2 regions of the Micrococcus sp. 63XJN7_6_ISO-PGPR-S23-444 genome follow, and region 1 is predicted to be linked to the other one. Evidence: predicted binding sites of a transcription regulator. Region 1 holds the regulator's gene; the other holds the start of a gene.
The links. The regulator LexA, encoded in region 1, represses DNA repair genes until DNA is damaged. The targets are predictions, from matches to a motif close to TCGAACANNTGTTCGA.

Region 1 (3,405 bases):
CGCGTGACGATCAGCCGCTCACGGCCGGGCAGGAGGGTGAGGGCGGAGCGGGTGCCGGCGAGGGCGAACTCCGCGTAGGCCTCGTCCACGACGACCATGGCGCCGGGCCCGCCGGCGGCCTCGTTCTGCGCCTGCGCGGCGTACACGGCCTCGATGGTCGCCAGGTCCAGGGCGGTGCCCGTCGGGTTGTTGGGCGAGGCCAGGAAGACGACGTGCGGACGGTGCTCCCGCACCATGGCCGCCGCGTGCTCGGCGCTGAGGGTGTGGTCTTCGGCACGGCCGCCGTCCACGAACACGGTGTCCGTGCCGCCGGCCAGCAGCGGGTACATGGAGTACGAGGGCAGGAAGCTCAGCAGTGTCCGCCCGGGGCCGCCGAAGGCCTGGAGGATCTGCTGCAGGATCTCGTTGGAGCCGTTGCCGGCCCACACGTGGTCCGCCGTGAGGCCGTGGCCGAGGTAGCCGGCGAGCGCACGTCGCAGCCCCGTGAACTCGCGGTCCGGGTAGCGGTTCAGCCCCCCGGCGACGGCCGCGACCCGCTCGGCGATGGCGGTGGCGACCTCCTCCGGCACCGGATGCGTGTTCTCGTTGGTGTTGAGCATGTACGGCACGTCCAGCTGGGGGGCGCCGTAGGGGCTCAGGCCGCGGAGGTTCTCACGCAGGGGCAGAGAGCTGAGGTCGGTCATGGCCGCCAGTCTAGGAAGCGTGGAGGGCGAGGCCCGCCGTGCGTCACCGCGTGGCCGGGACGAACAGCTCCTCGCCCGGCGCGGGGGCCCGGCCCTCGAGCCCGTTGAGCTCGTCGATCGTGGCGATCACCTCGTAGACGTCCGCCTCCGGAGCCACCGTGGTGGCGATGGTCCACAGGCTGTCCCCGGGCATGACCGTGACGGACTGGGTGGCGGGCCCCGCGGTGTCCGCGGACACCGCGGCGGGCGACAGCAGCACACCCAGGAAGAAGGCGGCCGCCAGCGTGGCGGCCACGGCCGCGGCGATCACGGGGATCCCCCGCAGCACGAGGCGGCCGCGGCGGGTCAGACGGATGGTGGCCGGACGCGGCCGCGCCGTCGCGGGCGAGCCGGCGAACTGGGCGGTGGTGAGCGTCATGGTGTCCTCCTCCGGGGCGGATGCCCTCCAGGTGATCGAACATGTGTTCGAATCCGTTCGAATGCCTTTCTAGCACAGGTGTTCGAGACATGCCACGACGAGATCGAACATATCTTTGAAGGAGAGGTGGCTCTCCTCTAGGCTCGAGGCCATGCACGGACGCCCCGGAACGCCCCGGGACCGCCAAGACACAGGCAACCAGCGGGGGCGGACACGGTAAGCGTCCGGACGGCAGCCGGACGCCGGAACACGAGTCCGGCCACCATCACCCCGGGAGAACGGACGGCAGCCATGAGCACCACCGACGATCAGCCGGCGGCGCGCGCGCCGCTCACCGACCGCCAGCGGCGGATCGTGCAGACCATCCGGGACGCGATCGCCGACCACGGCTACCCGCCCTCCATGCGCGAGATCGGCGACGCCGCGGGCCTGGCCTCGCTCTCCTCCGTCACGCACCAGCTGGGCCGTCTCGAGCGGCACGGCTACATCCGGCGCGACCCCGGACGCCCGCGTGCCCTCGAGGTGCTGCTCGACGTGGACGGCACCCCGCTGGGCGAGGCCGCCTCCCCCACCGCTGCGCCGTCGTCGCGGGTCTCCGCGATCCCCGCGTGGCACACCGGCGCAGACGAGGCGGACAGCGTGCCGGTCCCCTGGGTCGGCCGCATCGCGGCGGGCGGCCCGGTCCTGGCTGAGCAGCAGGTCGAGGACGTCATGGCGATCCCGCGACGCCTCACGGGCGAGGGCGAGCTGTTCATGCTGCGCGTCACGGGCGACTCGATGGTGGACGCCGCGATCTGCGACGGCGACTGGGTGGTGGTGCGCCGGCAGGACACGGCGGAGAATGGCGACATCGTCGCGGCCCTCCTCGACGACGAGGCCACCGTGAAGACCTTCCGCCGCCGCGACGGGCACACCTGGCTCCTCCCCCAGAACACGGCCTACGAGCCCATCCTCGGCGATCACGCCACCGTGATGGGGCGGGTCGTCACGGTCCTGCGTTCGCTCTGACCCGCTCCCTCCGGCCGGGCCGACGGCCCGAGGCCGAGCGAGGTCAATCGCCCGAGGCGAGCCGTGCCAGCACCCCGCGGACGACGTCGCGGTCCGTGGTGCGCCAGAAGTCCGGCAGGGCGCTGGTGATGTAGCCGCCGTACCGCTCGGTGGCCAGGCGGGGGTCCAGCACGGCCACCACGCCGCGGTCCGTCACGGAGCGCACGAGGCGCCCGGCGCCCTGGGCCATGCGCACGGCCGCATGCGTGGCGGAGATCCGCATGAACCCGTTGCCGCCGTGCCGGGCGACGTCCCGGGTGCGGGCCTGGGAGAGCGGGTCGTCCGGCCGCGGGAACGGGATGCGGTCGATCACCACGAGCCGCAGCGAGTTCCCCGGCACGTCCACGCCCTGCCACAGGCTCATGGTCCCGAACAGGGACGTGTCCGGCTCCTCGGAGAACTGGCGCACGAGGGCGGAGAGGGTCGCGTCCCCCTGGCACAGGATCGTGGTCTTCGGCCCGAGCCGACGGCGCATCTCGGCGGCGGCGTCCTCGGCCGCCCGGCGCGAGGAGAACAGGCCGAGAGCCCCGCCCCGCGACGCCCTCAGGAGCGCCTCGAGCTCATCCAGGGACTCGGGCGAGGCCGTCCGGCCGGGCCGGGGCAGGTGCCGGGCCACGTAGAGCACCCCCTGACGCGGGTAGTCGAAGGGGCTGCCGACGTCGAGGGCCTCGAACTTCGGGGCGTCCGGGCCGGCCAGGCCCACGTCGCCGGCCACCGAGTCGAACCGGCGCTCCCCCGAGCCCACGGTGAGCGTGGCGGAGGTGAGCACCGTCGTCGCCTTGCCGAACAGGCCCTCCCGCAGCTTGCCGGCCACCGAGAGCGGGGCCACGTAGAGCTGGGGCGGGTCGGTCTCGTCCCCCGGCTGCCAGCCCACGCCGGGCTCGAAGTGGCCGGGGCGGGTGGCCCACAGCACCTCGGGGAAGTCGGCCTCGGGCCGGGCCGCGAGCATGCGCTCCACCACCTCGAGGACCTCGAGGATCCGCGAGCGCGCCATCTGCCGTCCGCCGTCGGCGTCGGCCTCCTTGTCCTTGTCCTGGCCGAGGTCGGACAGGCACTGGCGCGCGGCCGTGAGGACGCCGGTGAGGGCCTGCTCCTGCACCTCGTCCGGGCCGGCGGCGATCAGGCCGGACGGGGTGTCCGTGAACGCGCGGTCCAGGGCCGCCCCGGCCTCGATCAGATCCTCCACGGCCACCGTGGTGTGGCGGCGCAGCGAGGTGGCCGCGCCGTGCACGATCGACCCGGACAGCTGCCCGGTGA
Region 2 (3,405 bases), 330 kb from region 1:
CGTCCCCGTAGTCCCAGTGGAAGCTCACCGGCGTGGCGCGGAGTTCGACCTCGACCCCGTTGAGGGTGGTGACGAGCGTGCGTGTCTCGGCGTCTGCGTAGAAGTTGGTCTCCGCATTGCGGATCCCGCGTCCGCCATTGTCCGACCGGATCTCAGGCTCCAGCACGAGGAGCGTGCGGACCTCGTCGATGGAGACGGGCGGGGCGCCGTTGCTGGAGGCCTTGGCCGTCCAACATTTAGGGGCGCCATAGGCGGGATTAGCATCAGGCTGACGAGTGTCTACGGTCTGCGCCCGGATCCACGAACCCTCGGGGCAGAAGTTCGCCTCTTGCTCTCGACAACTCTCGAAATCCGGATTGCCCAGCTGCCCCGAGAAGCATGCACTGACCGTTTTGTGCTCTAGGTGTGGGTCCGGGCGGGCGGCGGTCGCTGAGTAATCAGTTGCAACAACTGAACTCGAGGTTGCTGAGTGTCTATCTGAGCATCTCTTATTCGCCGCAATGCCCTTTTTATTTATTGAGTAGTGGCTCTTCGAAGAAGTGCACGACTCGATGTCTCGTGCGTGTGAAGGGGTGGCGGCGGCAGTGGTAGGCACGAATAGGAGGCTGATCAATAATGCCACTAATACAATCCAGGTGCGCCCCATCAGTTAGATCCGATCGAACCTTCATATGACATCTCATCAACAATCCAGTGTGAAGATTCGGGGTTAAACGAGACCTCCGCGATCCAAGGCTGCTTGGAGGCCGCTTCAACATCTCCGTTCTCGGGAACAACCCCGCCCTTGGTGTATCCCGTTCCTGTGCCCGTAGTGACAAGGAGTGTCGAGACATACCCGGTTTCGGATCGATGAGTCAGAATCGAATCGATCTGTACCTCAGTGCCGGTGTACCACCCCCCGTCTTTGTAGATCATTTGCAGGTCGTTCGAGCTGAACTGGCAGAACTCGCAATACTCGCTGTAGAGAGAGTCGAGGAGTTCCGTGTCTCCGGTCTGCTCGGCGTAGTAGTGCACGTCCCAGAAATAGCGAATCGCCGCCTCGGCGCCCTCCTTGGTCTCTTCCTTCATGGCGGCGGGCATCTCCGGCTTGGGCACGTTCTGAGCGGGACCGTCGGCAGACGCGGGCACGTATTCGCCGGACCCGCTCTCCGTGGCCATGGGGGATGAGCTGACGCCCGCGGTCTCGCTCGTGCTCGCGGTCTCGCTCGTGCTCGCGGGCGCGGACGTCTCGACGGCGGGCTTGGCGGACGAGGGCGACGTCGTCGACGACTCGGCGGGCTCGGACTGCCCGCCGCAGGCGGTCAGTGCGAGCGCCAAGGCCACGCTGAGCGTGCCGGCCTGGGCGAATCGGTGGCGGCGCAGGGCGCGCCCGGGTGCGGTGAGAGACATTTCCCCTCCAACTGGACGTCCGTCGTGTGTCCGCGCCTCCCGCGCTGATCCCGCAGCGCGGTGCCCGTGGCATGCGAGGCCCGGTTGGTTCGGAGTATACGCAGACGGATTGTGGTCCTGCTCGCATTGTCCACAGGGCCGTGCCGACGCACTTCTTCCGGCCCAAGAGACGATTTTCTCGTGCATGTGCGCTCCAGGGTCGGATTCGAGGTCCCCGGCCAGGACTCGGCCAGCCGGTCTCACGAAAAGGGCGTTCCCGGCCTCGCTCGTCTCGGGGCGATGCGTCCTTAACGTGTCCGGCGGCCACCCTACCTTCGCACTCATCGCATTCGAACACATGTTCGAGTACGATCGGGGGTGCGGCCCCACCTTCCCACTTCTTCCCCGCGTCCGGTCCGCCGGACGGGCCGCGCTCCCATCGCCCGACGGCACCCCGTCGTCGGTCCGGTCAGCAGTGCACAGGGAGAGAAGCAGAATGGGAGTCCTCACACAGTCGGTGGCGGTGGAGTGCGGGGCAGACGGCACCCCGCAGGGGCTGCGCTGGAACGGGCGGGACTACGTCCTCGCAGAGCGCCCCGTGCGCTGGTTCGAGCGGCGCCGCTGGTGGGCGGAGGAGGTCCGCGCGGAGAAGGGCCGCGGCGCCGGTCTCGTCGACCACGAGATGTGGCGGCTGCAGGTCCGCCTGGCCCGGGCCGGCGCCGCGCCCCTGCAGACCCTCGACGTCGCCCACCACCTGGACTCCGGCCGGTGGCGGCTCGTGCGCGTCCACGAGCACGCCCAGGACCTGAGGCGGTCGGCATGAGCCAGGCCGCCGCGGCCGGACGCACCGCCGCACCCTTCGCCCACCTGCACGTCGCCTCCGCGTTCAGCGCCCACCATGGGGTCAGCTGGCCCGAGGACCTCGTGGCCGCCGCCGCGGCCGCGGACATGGACCTGCTGGCCTGCACCGACCGGGACGGGCTCTACGGCATGGCCAAGCACGTGGGCGCCTGCCTGCGCCACGGCATCACCCCGATCGTGGGCGTGGACCTGGCCGTCCGGTGGAGCGAGGACGAGGACGCCGGCCGCGTGGTCGTGCTCGCCCGAGGAGGCTGCCACGGCTCCGGCTACCGCTCCCTGTGCGAGCTCGTCTCCGCCGCCCACGCCCGCACCACCGGGGGAGCGGCAGGCGGCAGCCCCTGGGCCAGCGTCGCCGAGCTCGCCGCCGCGGCGGCCGGCCGAGTCCCCACCGCCGCCAACCGGGACAACCCGTCCACCCCCGAGCTGTTCGTCCTCCTCGGCCCGGACTCGGACGTCGGCCGCCACCTGGCCCGCCGCCGGTACGCGGCCGGCCTCGCCGCCCTGCACCGCTGGAAGGCGGCCCTGCCCGCAGGCAGCCCCCACGCCGACGTCGTCACCCACCTCTCCGCCCCCGGCCGCCGCCTCGACACCGGGCACGCCGTGAAGACCCTCCGCGCCGCCCGCCAGGCCCGCATCCCCGCCGTCCTGACCAACGCCGTGCGCTACGCGGCCCCGGACGGTGCCGCCACCGCGGACGTCCTCGACGCCGTCCGTGCCCTCAGCTCCCTCGACGCCCTCCACGACCTGCAACCCAACGGGCAGGGCTGGCTCAAGTCCACCGCCGCCATGCACCGCATCGCCCACGAGGTCGCCGCCGCCGCCGACGACCGCCCTGCCCCCCTGCTCGAGGCCACCCGCCGCCTCGCCGAGGCCTGCGCGCTCGACCCCGAGACCGACCTCGGCTGGGGCGTGCCCCGCGTCCCCGAGGCCGCCGTCATCGGCATCGACGGCCCCCCGGAGCACGTGCTGCGCGAGCGCACCCGCACCGGCCTCCTCGCCCGCTACCCCCACCTCCACACCGGGGGAGGCCTCCCCGGCACCAGCCAGGCGGCCCGGGACCTGCAGGACCGCGCCGAACACGAGCTCGGCATCATCACCCGACTCGGCTTCTCCTCCTACTTCCTCACCGTGGCCGCCGTCGTCGACCTCATCGAGGGCATGGGCATCCGCGTGGCC

Region 2: a site for LexA is predicted at 1,719-1,734, ahead of AC3RJ9_RS04900 (DUF6504 family protein). Genes of this name have one in related genera too.

Annotation. Positions count from the first base shown of each region.
Region 1 covers NZ_CM176516.1:721,108-724,512, reverse strand. The annotation lists gene AC3RJ9_RS03330 (histidinol-phosphate transaminase) at 1-683, opposite strand, end outside; gene AC3RJ9_RS03325 (LysM peptidoglycan-binding domain-containing protein) at 727-1,101, opposite strand; gene lexA (transcriptional repressor LexA) at 1,393-2,109, shown strand; gene AC3RJ9_RS03315 (ATP-dependent DNA helicase) at 2,153-3,405, opposite strand, start outside.
Region 2 covers NZ_CM176516.1:1,048,840-1,052,244, forward strand. The annotation lists gene AC3RJ9_RS04890 (PKD domain-containing protein) at 1-166, opposite strand, end outside; gene AC3RJ9_RS04895 (DUF6318 family protein) at 646-1,389, opposite strand; gene AC3RJ9_RS04900 (DUF6504 family protein) at 1,865-2,191, shown strand; gene AC3RJ9_RS04905 (DNA polymerase III subunit alpha) at 2,188-3,405, shown strand, end outside.